2 regions of the Alcaligenes sp. Marseille-Q7550 genome follow, and region 1 is predicted to be linked to the other one. Evidence: predicted binding sites of a transcription regulator. Region 1 holds the regulator's gene; the other holds the start of a gene.
The links. Region 1 encodes NrdR, which represses ribonucleotide reductase genes. Its sites were predicted from a motif close to CACNANATNTNGTG; they were not measured.

Region 1 (6,510 bases):
CAAACCTCACCGCATTCCGCTATTTCGATGTTGCAGCGCAGACCGGCAGCTTCGTACAGGCAGCCGACGCCCTGCACGTCACCCATGGAGCGGTGAGCCGGCAGATCCGGGCCTTGGAAGCGTCATTGGGCGTGCAACTCTTCGAAAGGCGCAATCGCGCAGTGTTCTTGACGCCCGCCGGCCACCAGCTCAAGCACGTCACGACGCCGATGTTCGAGCGGCTGGAGGACGTCGTCCACCAGTTGCAGCAGACGCAGCGCAAGCACGCCCTGGTCGTCTCCTGCGAACCCACGATCGCGATGAAATGGCTGATCCCGCGGCTTGGGCAATTTCATGCCCAGCATCCCACGATCACGATCCACCTCATGACAGCGGGCGGACCGGTGAACTTCCTCAAGATGGGGATAGACCTGGCCATACGGCGAGACGATTTCCACTGGGCCGGCTCGGTGTGCGGCCTCAGGCTATGCGATGAAATGATCGGTCCCGTATGCCATCCAAGCTATCCGCATGCGTTCGGCGAACGAGGCCAGGTCCTGATCCATACCACCTCACGGCCGCAGGCGTGGGCCACGTGGGCCAGGGTAAGCCGCCTCTCTACGCGACACGCAACGAAACTGCAACTGGATCACTTCTACCTCTGCATCCAGGCGGCGCTTACCGGCCAGGGCATTGCCATCGTCTCGCGCCTGATGGTGCAGGACGAGATCCGCAGCGGTCAATTGATCGCTCCGCACGGGTTCGTAGCTGACGGCTCGGCCTACTACCTGTTGTCTCCGCAGCCCCTCAGCGAGGACCCTCGGGCGCAGGTTTTTGCCGATTGGCTTTGCGAGCAGCTGCACGCCCAATAAGCACCGCACAGCGCCGGTTGCAGGCGCTTCGCCTGCCCACGGCTACGATTCCGTCTGGCGCAATGTCATTTCAGGCAGATCCGCCAGCAAGCCTGATGGTGCCAAGGTCGGCATAGATGAGCACATTTTTTCCATGAGTTTCCCTATTTGACCGTAAAGCTGATCAAAGCCTTCCTATTCAAAAAGTGAAAATCAAAAAAACCCGGCCATAAGCCGGATTTTTAAGTTCTGAAACGCCTGATTTTAATTCAGCCAACACTAGGCAAGCGTACCGTGATCTGTGCAAACAGGCTGGAAGAAGTGTGTCATTAAAGTAACGGGCATCAAACCCTGGTTTTTTTGTTTTATATGGGGTTTTTTGGCGGACAGGGGGGATTCGAACCCCCGATACGCTATTCACGTATACACGCTTTCCAGGCGTGCGCCTTCAACCACTCGGCCACCTGTCCTGATTCTGGCTTGGCACGCTGCTTTTAAAGCATCTGATGCCAAGTCCATAATATTAGCAGTATTCTCTCCTGCTTTGCAAGCCCAAGTTTGAGCTCCAGCAGAACATGGTGCAAATAACAGGGCGCGTCTGCGTCATGAACAGCCGCCCCCGGGCGGAAAGCGGCCTTCGTGCCGGCGAGCGTCAGCCGCGTTGCTGCAGGCTGAACATGCGCTCCACGTAACGGGCGATGGTGTCCACTTCCAGATTGACTCGGCTGCCGGCGCGCAGGTTCTTCAAGGTCGTGGCCTGCACGGTATGCGGGATCGGGTTGGTGCGGATCTCGCAACCCTGCGCGTTGTCCTCGACCTGGTTCACGGTCAGGCTCACGCCGTTGACGGTGACCGAGCCCTTGTAGGCGAAATAGCGCGCCATATCCACCGGCGCCTGGATGCGCAGGTCCCACGATTCTCCGATAGGCTCGAAATGGCTGACCGTGCCCACGCCGTCCACGTGGCCCGAAACGATGTGGCCGTCCAGGGAGTCGCCCAGGCGCAGCGCGTGCTCCAGGTTGACTTCGCCGGGCTGGTCCAGCCCCACCGTACGGTTCAGGCTTTCGCGCGAGACGTCGACCACGAAGGAATTGTCGCCCAGTTCGACGGCCGTCATGCAGGCGCCCTGGATGGCGATGGAATCGCCCAGGCGCGCCTCGCCCGGGGGCGGGCCGCGGGCATCGATTTCCAGACGCACGCCGGCGTCCTCCTGGCCTTGCAGCAGGGGGGTGACTTTGGTGATTCGGCCTACGGCGGCCACGATACCTGTAAACACAATAAGCCTCTTGCAGAAAAAAGGGCGTCTTCGCCCCGCACCTTGCGGTGCGTGATCAATCGGAACGGTCTGCCCCGCCCACGGACTGCAGCAAGGCCGCCCAATGGTCGCGCTGGCGGGCCAGCAGGCGGGCATCCTGTCCCAGCAGGCGCAGATCGGTGAATTCAAACGGTTGCACGGCGTCCAGCCCCGACAGGGCGGCGATATCGGCCACGCCCCTGCCCTGGCCCAGGACCTTGGGCGCCACGTACATCAGCAGCTGGTCCACCACGCCGGCGTCCAGCAAGGCGCCGGACAAGGTCGCCCCCGCCTCGGCGTGCACTTCATTGACCTGCTGCCCCGCCATCCAGTCCAGCACGGCGTGCACATCCACATGGCCGTCGCGCAGGGGCATGTGGATGACTTGGGCGTTGCGCTCGGCCAGTTGCGCCTCGCGCTGCGGATCGCGGCGGTGGCTGAAGACCCAGCAGACCGAACCGTCGAGCAAGGCGGCCTGCGGAGCCAGCTTCAACTGCGTGTCCAGCACCGCCTTGATGGGCGGGCGCGGCGTGTCGACAGCCCGCACGTTCAGGCGCGGATTGTCGGCCTGCACCGTCCCTATGCCGGTCAGCACCACGCAGCTGCGCGCGCGCCAATGATGGCCGTCATCGCGCGCCTGCGGCCCGGTGATCCATTGGGACCGGCCGTCGGACAGGGCGCTGCGGCCATCCAGCGAGGCCGCCATCTTCAGCCACAGCCAGGGCCGGGAGCGGGTCATGCGGGCGAAGAAGCCCGCGTTGATTTCCAGCGCCTGCTCCACGCACAAGGGACCGTCCACAGCGATGCCGGCCTGCCGCAAGCGGGCCAGCCCCCGGCCCGCCACCAGCGGATTGGGATCGAGCATGGCCACGACCACCCGCGCCGGAGCGGCCGCGACCAACGCCTCGGCGCAAGGCGGCGTGCGGCCGTGATGACTGCACGGCTCCAGGGTGACATAGAAGGTCGCGCCGCGCACGTCCACGCCGCGCTCGCGGGCCTGGCGCAAGGCCATGACTTCCGCGTGCGGACCGCCCGCCTGCTGCGTGGCGCCGCTAGCCAGCAATTGGCCGTCGCGCACGATCAGGCAGGCGACGCGGGGATTGGGAGCGGTGATGTACAGCGACTGCCGGGCCAGCGCCAGAGCCTGCCGCATCCAGTCGTAGTCGTGTTGATCCAGCATGGCGGCAATCCGGTTCAGGACCGGCTGGGCTCGTTCATTTCGTCGATGGCCTGCACGAACTCGCGGATGTCCTTGAAGCTCTTGTAGACCGAGGCGAAACGCACATAGGCGACCTGGTCGAGCTGCTTGAGTTCGGCCATGACCAGCTCGCCGATAGTCTCGGAAGAGACCTCCCGTTCGCCGGTCAGCTGGAGTTTTTCCTCGATGCGCTGCACGGCGGCATCGACCTGCTGCATGGGTACGGGACGCTTGCGCAGCGCCACGCCCATGCTGGCGCGCAGGCGCGCGGGATCGAAATCCATGCGCGTGCCGTTGCGCTTGGCCACCACGGGCAGGCTCAGCTCCGAGCGTTCGTAGGTGGTGAAACGCCGTTCACAGGCCGAACACTTGCGCCGCCGCCGGATGGCGTCGCCTTCTTCGGTGATGCGGGAATCAATCACCTGGGTATCGACATGATGACAGAACGGACACTTCATTCAAGATCGCGGGCCTTGCGGCCCGCTCCGGGCTGATTATTTGGAGTACACGGGCAGCTTGGAGGTCAGCTCGTGCACGCGGCGGCGAACGTCGGCCAGCACGGCTTCGTCATGCGGGTTGTCCAGCACGTCGGCGATCAGGTGAGCCGTCTGCTCGGCCTCGGCTTCGGTGAAGCCGCGGGTAGTCATGGCAGGCGTTCCCAGGCGGATGCCGCTGGTGACGAAGGGCTTTTCGGGGTCGTTCGGAATGGCGTTCTTGTTGACCGTGATGTGGGCCTTGCCCAGGGCTTCTTCGGCCACCTTGCCGGTGATGCCCTTGGCGCGCAGGTCGACCAGCATCACGTGGCTTTCGGTACGGCCGGAGACGATGCGCAGGCCGCGCTCCACCAGGGTGCGGGCCAGGACATCGGCGTTCTTGACCACCTGGGCGGCGTAAGTCTTGAACTCGGGAGCCAGCGCTTCCTTGAAGGCTACGGCCTTGCCGGCGATGACGTGCATCAGCGGACCGCCCTGGATGCCGGGGAAGATGGCGGAGTTGATGGCTTTCTCGTGCTCGGCCTTCATCATGATGACGCCGCCGCGCGGACCGCGCAGGGACTTGTGCGTGGTGGAGGTGACGAAGTCGGCGTGCGGCACGGGGTTGGGATAGGCGCCGCCGGCGACCAGGCCGGCGTAGTGGGCGATGTCCACCATGAACAGCGCGCCGTTCTCATGGGCGATGCGGGCCATGCGCTCGAAATCGATGCGCAGCGCGTAGGCCGAAGCGCCGCCCACGATCAGCTTGGGCTTGTGCTCCTTGGCCAGTTGCTCCAGACGCTCGTAGTCGATTTCCTCGTCGGCGTTCAGGCCGTAGGACACGAAGTTGTACAGCTTGCCCGAGGCGTTCACGGGCGAGCCGTGCGTCAGGTGGCCGCCTTCGGCCAGGCTCATGCCAAGCACCGTGTCGCCGGGCTTGAGCACGGCCATGTACACGCCCTGGTTGGCCTGCGAGCCCGAGTTGGGCTGCACGTTGGCGGCCTCGGCGCCGAACAGTTCCTTCAGGCGGTCGATGGCCAGTTGCTCCACCACGTCCACGTATTCGCAACCGCCGCAGTAGCGCTTGCCGGGGTAACCCTCTGCATACTTGTTCGTCAGCTGCGTGCCCTGGGCTTGCATCACGGCTGGGCTGGTGTAGTTCTCAGAGGCGATCAGCTCGATGTGCTGCTCCTGGCGCACGTCTTCTTTCTGAATGGCGGCCCAGAGCTCGGGATCGACTTTGTCGAGAGTGGCAGAACGGTCAAACACGAGGGTTCCTAACGCTTAAGTGGAAGCAAACAAGAAAGCGACATTTTAGCGCGGATGCGGGCCGATCCGCCGCATCCGGCGGCTTTCACGCCGGAAACCACGCAAACCCGGGTAAAAAGCCGGGCGGAAGGAGGCGGGCTCAAGACAATATGAGCATTGCTCAACAAGCCCGCCGCTTGCGTCAGGATTGCTGGATCAGGCGCGGGTTGAGCGTATACAGCCCGGTGATGGACGCCTTGGCCAGGATGTGGCCCTCCATGGCGCGCAGCACGTCCTGGCCGGTGAAGCGGCCTTCCAGCGGCAGCTCGGCCACATCCAGCGCATAGACCGTGAACACGTAACGATGCGGCAGGGCGTCGTTCCAGGGCGGGCACGGGCCGTCGTAGCCGAAGTAGTCGCCGTTCATGTCGCGGTCGTTGGCGAACCAGCCGGTGTAGTCGTTGACGCCCTGGCGCGTGCCGTCCAGCGCCAGCGGGCCGGCCTTGCCCCTGGGCGTGATGCCCTTGGAGTACGAACCTTCGGCCAGCGTGGTGACGCTGGCGGACACATTGATCAGCACCCAGTGGAAGAAATCCACCCGGGGCAGATCCGCCGGCACTTCGCGCCCGGGCTGGTTGACGTCGTCCGGGCGGCTGGGGACGTCGGGGTCGTGGCAGATCACCACGTAGGACTGGGTCTGCTCGGGCGCGTCCGACCACTCCAGATGCGGATTGGCATTGCCCGCCAGGGCAACATGGGACTGGGCGTCGTACCGGCAGAAAGCCAGACGCTCGGGGATGACGCCCTGGTCCTGGAAAGAATCACTACGCAGTTTCATTGCAGACCTCCACAATCAATCAGCCGGTCAGGGTGACGCGGGCGAACTTGCGCTTGCCCACCTGCATCACGTAGCTGCCCGGCTCCAGTTGCAAACCTTTGTCGTCCACGCGCTCGCCGTCGATGCGCACGCCGCCCTGCTCCACGTTGCGCTGGGCCTCGCTGCCCGAGGCCACCAGGCCCGCTTCACGCAGGACCTTGAGCAGGGCCAACTGCCCGGCGACGGTGACTTCGGGCATGTCCTCGGGCATTTCGCCGCGGCGAAAGCGCGCCTCGAAGTTCTCCAGCGCCTGCTCGGCGGCCTTGGCGCTGTGACGGCCCGCGACGTTCTCCTGGGCCAGCTCCCCCTTGACGTCGCGCGGATTGCGGCCCTCTTCGATCTGGCGCCGCAGGCCGGCGATGTCCTCCAGGCTGCGGAAGGACAGCAGCTCGTAGTAGCGCCACATCAGGGTGTCCGAAATGGACATGAGCTTGCCGAACATGGAGTCCGGCGTTTCGCTGATGCCGATGTAATTGCCCTTGGACTTGGACATTTTCTCCACGCCGTCCAGGCCCACCAGCAGGGGCATGGTCAGGATGCACTGCTGCTCCTGGCCGTATTCTTTCTGCAGCTCCCGGCCCACCAGCAGG
Region 2 (6,510 bases), on a different contig from region 1:
GCCTCGCAGGGCGCCGTGCGCTGGGTCATGCCGCTGGAAATGGGGCGCGCCGGCCTGGCGCAGCTCCAGCAGGACAGGCCCCGCGGCCTGGAAACCGAGGTCTTCGCCTTCGGCCGCCTGCCCCTGGCTTTTTCGGCGCGGTGCTTCACGGCGCGCAATCGCAACCTGCCCAAGGACAACTGCCAGTACGTGTGCATGGACCATCCCGACGGACTCCTGCTGGAGACGCGCGAAGGCCAAGGCTTCCTGACCATCAACGGCATACAGACGCAGTCCGCCTGGGTCTACACACTGCTGCACGAATTGCGTGATCTGGAGAGCCTGGGCGTGGACGTGATCCGTCTCAGTCCGCAGTCCCGCGACATGGGCGAGGTCCTGAGGCTTTACCGCGATGTCGCGGACGGGCGCCAGGCCAGCACGGTCGCGCATGAGCAACTGCTGGAGCTGTTGCCGGCCAGCGCCTGCAATGGCTTCTGGCACGGCCGGCCGGGCCTGGACATGGTTTCGCCCGCGTCCGAACGTTTCTGAGCGCGCCTTCGCATTGTCCGCAAAGCTTGAGTCCTTCACCATTCGGAGTCCTGGAGTTCTGACGATGAACGCTTCTTCTTCGCCCACCCCGCGAGTCCCAGCCCCCTGGCTGGCCTCTTGCAACGCCTGCCGCGCTGGCCCGGTTCCCGGGCGCTGACCAGCGCCCTGAATCTGCTGATGGCGCCTCACCTGCCTGCCGACACCTGTCAGCGGCTGGAGGGGCGACGCCTGCGGCTGCAAGTGGTCGATGCGCGGCTGGAATTCGACTACACCTGGCGCAACGGCGCTTTCCAGCCCTTGGCGAGCGGCGGCCCGGCGCCGGACCTGACCTTGCGCGCCGATGTCTGGGACTTTTATCAACTGCTGCAACGCGGCGAGGACCCGGACACCTTGTTCTTCAACCGGCGCCTGGTGATAGAAGGCGATACCGAGCTGGGCCTGATGGTCAAGAACACCCTGGACTCGCTGGATCCGGGCGTCCTGCAGCCGCGCGCCGTGCTGCGGCAGGCGTGGGCCGTCTTGCGGCGCGGCCCCCTGCCGCGCCGGAGCCTGAGAGCCTAGGCGCGCCGCACTTCAAAAGAAGGAAACAATCCGGCCAGCGTCCGGATGAGGGCGTCTCCGGGGTAGGCGCCCAGCGCCTTTCCGCTGTCATTCAAGGCGGCGTCCTGGCAGCCTTGCGCACGAAATACCTGCAGGGCGTAGCGCCGCACGCCCAGATCATGCAGGCGGCGACCCAGCGACAGCAGCGCGTCGGGGCTGTGCAAGCGAGGATGTATGGTGCTGCGGCATTCGAAGTCGACGTTGTGCTCCAGCAGGATATCCAGGCTGGCTTGCGCGGCGACGCCGCTGCCTTGGACCCGCGTGATCGCGTCATAGTCCTGAAAGCCCGCTTTCACATCCAGGCCCACCCAATCCGTCCAGGGCAGCACTTCGCGCAGGCGGCGCGGATGCGTGCCGCCCGTATGCAATCCGATCTTGAAGTCCAGGTCGCGCACGGCGCGCATGGCCGCGCCCAGGGCAGGGTCCATGGTGGGCTCGCCGCCGCTGAAGACGACCGCGTCCAGCATGCCGGCGCGGCGGCGCAGGAAGTCCAGGATGGTTTCCCAGTCCAGAGGACTGTCCGAAGTGCGTTCCTGCAGATGAGGGTTGTGGCAGTAGCCGCAACGCCAGGGGCAGCCTTGCACGAAGATCACCGCCGCCAGGCGGCCGGGGTAGTCGGTCGCGGTAAAGGGGACGAAGCCGCCCACCTTCAGGCGCGCCGCCGCCCCGGAGGGAGCGGGAGCGGCGGGGCCGGTGCAAAGGCGCGTGGTCATGCCGTGCGCGGTTCGGGGTTCAGGCCGGCGCGCTGTTCGGTGAAGTAGCGCCGCTCATGGAATTCGCCTTGCTTGCCGATGTTGAACGAGGACATGGGGCGGTGGTAGCCCATGACCCGCGTCCAGATTTCGCAAGGCTGGCGTTCGGCGTCATCGAGGGTGAACGTGGTGTCTGTGAACGTGGTGTCTGTCATGGAAAGCTCCTGGTGAGAATCCGGGCCGGGCCACGGAAGAATGGAAAGTCGGTGTGCCGCTTGGCGCCTTCATTCTGCATGGCAAGGCAATGGCCGGCAGCGTGAGGATGGGCGGGCGCGATGGCGCTCATGGTTCGTGCCGGCAGGCGGCCTGCTTGCGCGCCAGGATGTCCGCATCGCAATGCGGGCAGAACTCGTGCTTGCCGGGCAGGTAGCCATGCTTGGGGCAGATGGAGAAGGTGGGAGTGACCGTGATGTAGGGCAGGGAGAAGCGGCTCAGCGCCCTTTGCACCAGGGTGCGGCAGGCGTCGGCGGTGGACAGCGGTTCGGTCATGTACAGGTGCAGCACGGTGCCGCCCGTGTATTTGCGCTGCAGTTCGTCCTGGCGTTCCAGCGCCTCGAAGGGGTCGTCGGTGAAGCCCACCGGCAACTGCGAGGAGTTGGTGTAATAGGGCATGTCCGGCGTGCCGGCCTGCAGGATGTCCGGCCAGCGGGCCCGGTCTTCCTTGGCAAAGCGATAGGTGGTGCCTTCGGCGGGCGTGGCTTCCAGGTTGTACATATGGCCGGTGCTTTCCTGGAACTGGATCATGCGGGCGCGTACGTGATCCAGCAGGCGCACGGCGAAGGCGTGCCCCCAGGGCGTGGTCAGGTCGTGCTCGTCGCCGGTGAAGTTGCGGATCATTTCGTTGATGCCGTTCACGCCCAGGGTGGAGAAGTGGTTGCGCAAGGTGCCCAGGTAGCGCCGGGTGTAGGGGAACAGGCCCTGGTCCATGTGCTCCTGGATGACGCGGCGCTTGATCTCCAGGCTGTCGCGGCCCAGCTCGAGCAACTGGTCCAGGCGGGCGAAGAGGCCCTCGGCGTCGCCGCGATGCAGATAGCCCAGGCGCGCGCAATTGATGGTGACCACGCCCGGCGAGCCGGTCTGCTCGGCCGAGCCGAACAGGCCGTTGCCGCGTTTGAGCAGTTCGCGCAGATCCAGTTGCAGGCGGCAGCACATGGAGCGGATCATGTTGGGCTTGAGCTCGGAATTGATGAAGTTCTGGAAGTAGGGCAGGCCGTACTTGGCGGTCATCTCGAACAGGCGCTGCGCGTTGGGGCTGTGCCAGTCGAAATCCGCCGTGATGTTGTAGGTGGGGATGGGAAAGGTGAAGGCGCGCCCGCGTGCATCGCCCTGGGTCATGACCTCGATGTAGGCGCGGTTGATCATGTCCATCTCGCGCTGCAGCTCGCCGTAGCAGAAGGGCATTTCCTCGCCGCCGATGACCGGCGCCTGCGCGCGCAGATCTTCGGGGCAGGTCCAGTCGAAGGTCAGATTGGTGAAGGGCGTCTGCGTGCCCCAGCGGGACGGCACGTTCAGGTTGTAGATCAGCTCCTGCATGCATTGCAGCACCTGGGCGTAGTCCATGGCATCCTTGCGCACGAAGGGCGCCATATAGGTGTCGAAAGAGCTGAAGGCCTGGGCGCCGGCCCATTCGTTCTGCAAGGTGCCCAGGAAATTCACGATCTGGCCCACGGCGCTGGACATGTGGCGGGGAGGCGCGGACTCGATCTTGCCGGGCACGCCGTTCAGGCCTTCGGTGAGCAGCATGCGCAGCGACCAGCCGGCGCAGTAGCCCGAGAGCATGTCCAGGTCGTGGATGTGCAGGTCCGCCTGGCGGTGGGCCTGGCCTATGGTCTCGGGGTAGACGTAGCTGAGCCAGTAGTTGGCGATCATCTTGCCCGAGGTGTTCAGGATCAGGCCGCCCAGCGAGTAGCCCTGGTTGGCGTTGGCGTTGACCCGCCAGTCCTGGCGGTCCAGGTATTCGGTGACGGAACGGATGATGTCGATCTGCGGCACGGGCCTGGCCAGGGTGTCGGGGGCGGACCTGTCGTTCATGATGAATCCTATATATAGTGCATGGATAGATGCTAGGCACTATATGTAGTGCTTTCAAGTCGCTTCCCGGTTTTTTTGCTCCAGGCTTGATCCAGGTTAATTCCAAGCGGCGGACGAGGCGGCTTGGCCGGCATCGCCCGCCGTCGGGGCCTCAGGCCTGTGCCGGCTCAAGGGGACGGCGTGCGCTGCAGCCGCAGCGGGACCGTCTCGAACCCGCCTTCAGGATAGGTGGCGTAGCGCGGGCGGTGGCCTGGCTCGGGCAGGAAGGAGTCCGTGGCCGCCAGCAGGGCCTGGATGATGCTTTCCAGTTCCATGCGTGCGAGCCCCGCGCCCGGGCAGGCGTGGATCCCGGCGCCGTACAGCAGGTTCAGGGCCGGATCGCGGTCCAGCCGGAACTCGTCCGGATCGCCGAACACGGCTTCGTCCCGGTTGGCGCTGGCCCACAGCAAGGTCAGGCGCGCGCCGGCAGGCACCCGCGTGCCGGAGACATCCACCTCGCGAGTAGTCTTGCGGCGGTTGGCCACCAGGGGCGTGCGAATGCGCAGGATTTCGTCATTGGCGCGGCGCACGTCCCCGGGGTGGCGGCGCAGGTGTTCCTGCAGATCCGGATGCGCGGCAAGGTAGTGGGCGATGATGCCCACGCTGGCGGCGATGGTGCCCAGTTCGCCCACGGTCCAGTTGCGCAGGATGCTGGTGATCTCGGTTTCTGCAGCGGCGTGCCGTTTATGGTTTCGCGCAGCAGGCGCGAGGTGGCGTCCTGGCCGGGCGGATCGGCGCGGCGAAAGTCCGCCAGTACGCGGGCCAGCAGTTCCTCGAAATCCTGGGCGACCTGGGCCGTGGCTTGCGGGTCGCCCGAGCGGGTGGCCTCGTTCTTGCGCCGCACCCATTGCCGCAATGGTTCGTGCAGGCTGTCGGGCCAGCCCATGAAGGCGCATTGCATGCGCAGCGCGAAAGGGTGAGCCAGCGCGCTCATGAGGTCCGCCACGCCGTCCTGCGGCAGCGCGGCGATGCACTGCGCGCTGATGCGGCGACAGGCGGGCAGGAATTGCGCCAGGCGCCCGGCGCTGAAGTAGGGCTCGATCAGGCGGCGGTAGGCGCCATGCTCGGGCGGATCCATGCTGTTGGGGACGGAACGATGGCGGGAGGCCTGGTTGCTGAAGGTGTCGTGGTCCAGCAGCAGGCGCAGGGCGTCGGCGTGCCGGAACACGGCATACTGCAGGGCGTCGTCGCGGGCGACGGGGCAGCGGCGGCGCTGCGCATCGTAATGGACCAGAGGGTCGGCCGTCGCGTCGACGGGCGCGGTCCAGCTGTGGTGCAGGGGCATGAAGGCACCTCGTCAGTAGAACGCGGATTCCGGGCGAAATCCGAATTCACTGTAGCACCTTGATACAGGCTTCTTCGCCAGCCACCCTGCCGGCCAAATAGTTATTGCTTGAACAATGCTGGCGGCGAAGTACGCGGCCTGAGGCCAGAGCCTCAGCCGGCTGCGAGACGCGTTTGCAGCACCTGTTGCAGGTGACGATGGCAGGCGGGCAATTGCGCCAGCAGCGCGTCCCGGCGCCGGCTCCAGGCCTGGGCCTGTTCCGGCGTGCGCTGCGGGGCGGGCGACCAGGCCGAATCGGGAAAGAGCGGATCATCCGTCCAGCGGGGGATCAGGTGCCAGTGCAGGTGCGGCACCTGGTTGCCGAACTGGGCCAGGTTGATCTTGGCCGGCTGCAGATGTTCGCGCAGGACGGTCTCCACCAGGTACACCGCTTCCATCAAAAGTTCGCGCTGCGGTCCGGGCAGGTCCGTCATTTCGGCGACGTGATCCTGCCAGATGACGCGCGTGTAGCCCGGAAAGGGGCTGTCGGCGACTTCCAGCACGTGCAGCCCGGCGCCCGACCACAGCACCTGGCCGGGTTCGAGCGCGCACAGGGGGCAGCCCGCCCGCTTCATGCGGGCTGGCCGAAGAACAGGTTCTGCAGGGCCACGCCGGGATCGGGCTCGCGCATGAAGGCTTCGCCCACCAGGAAAGCCTGCACGTCGTGTTCGCGCATCAGGGCGACGTCCTCGACCGTGTGGATGCCGCTTTCGGTCACCACGCGCTTGCCGGCGGGGATGAAGGGCAGCAGGTCCAGGGTGTTGCGGGTGCTGGTCTCGAAGGTGCGCAGGTTGCGGTTGTTGATGCCCAGCAGGGTGGTCTGCATGTCCAGCGCCGTGTCCAGCTCCGCGCGATCGTGCACTTCCACCAGCACATCCATGCCCAGCTCCTGGGCCACGGCTTCGTATTCCTTGAGCTGCTGGGGGCTGAGCGCGGCCACGATCAGCAGGATGCAGTCCGCGCCCAGCGCGCGGGCGTGGATGATCTGGTAGGGATCGATGATGAAATCCTTGCGCAGCACCGGCAGGGCGCAGGCGGCGCGCGCCTGGCGCAGGTGGTCGTAGGCGCCCTGGAAATACTGCACGTCCGTCAGCACGGACAGGCAGGCGGCGCCATGCGCGGCGTAGCTGGAGGCGATCTCGGTGGGGTTGAAGTCGCTGCGGATCACGCCCTTGGACGGCGAGGCTTTCTTGACCTCGGCGATGATGGCGGGCTTGCCCTGGGCGATCTTGTCTT

Region 2: ACWPWO_RS01590 (ribonucleoside triphosphate reductase) is a predicted target of NrdR. The motif match lies at 3,949-3,962, and genes of this name have one in related genera.

Annotation. Positions count from the first base shown of each region.
Region 1 is NZ_CBCOPU010000002.1:836,989-843,498, forward strand. It holds gene ACWPWO_RS13350 (LysR substrate-binding domain-containing protein) at 1-851, shown strand, start outside; tRNA gene ACWPWO_RS13355 (tRNA-Ser) at 1,211-1,300, opposite strand; gene ACWPWO_RS13360 (riboflavin synthase) at 1,483-2,106, opposite strand; gene ribD (bifunctional diaminohydroxyphosphoribosylaminopyrimidine deaminase/5-amino-6-(5-phosphoribosylamino)uracil reductase RibD) at 2,162-3,304, opposite strand; gene nrdR (transcriptional regulator NrdR) at 3,319-3,780, opposite strand; gene glyA (serine hydroxymethyltransferase) at 3,817-5,064, opposite strand; gene ACWPWO_RS13380 (YbhB/YbcL family Raf kinase inhibitor-like protein) at 5,246-5,881, opposite strand; gene tyrS (tyrosine--tRNA ligase) at 5,901-6,510, opposite strand, start outside.
Region 2 is NZ_CBCOPU010000001.1:334,193-340,702, forward strand. It holds gene ubiV (ubiquinone anaerobic biosynthesis protein UbiV) at 1-528, shown strand, start outside; gene ubiT (ubiquinone anaerobic biosynthesis accessory factor UbiT) at 646-1,089, shown strand; gene ACWPWO_RS01580 (anaerobic ribonucleoside-triphosphate reductase activating protein) at 1,086-1,841, opposite strand; gene nrdD (anaerobic ribonucleoside-triphosphate reductase) at 1,838-2,035, opposite strand; gene ACWPWO_RS01590 (ribonucleoside triphosphate reductase) at 2,163-3,911, opposite strand; gene ACWPWO_RS01595 (cytochrome P450) at 4,079-4,480, opposite strand; gene ACWPWO_RS01600 (hypothetical protein) at 4,363-5,235, opposite strand; gene ACWPWO_RS01605 (HIT family protein) at 5,388-5,849, opposite strand; gene trpC (indole-3-glycerol phosphate synthase TrpC) at 5,846-6,510, opposite strand, start outside.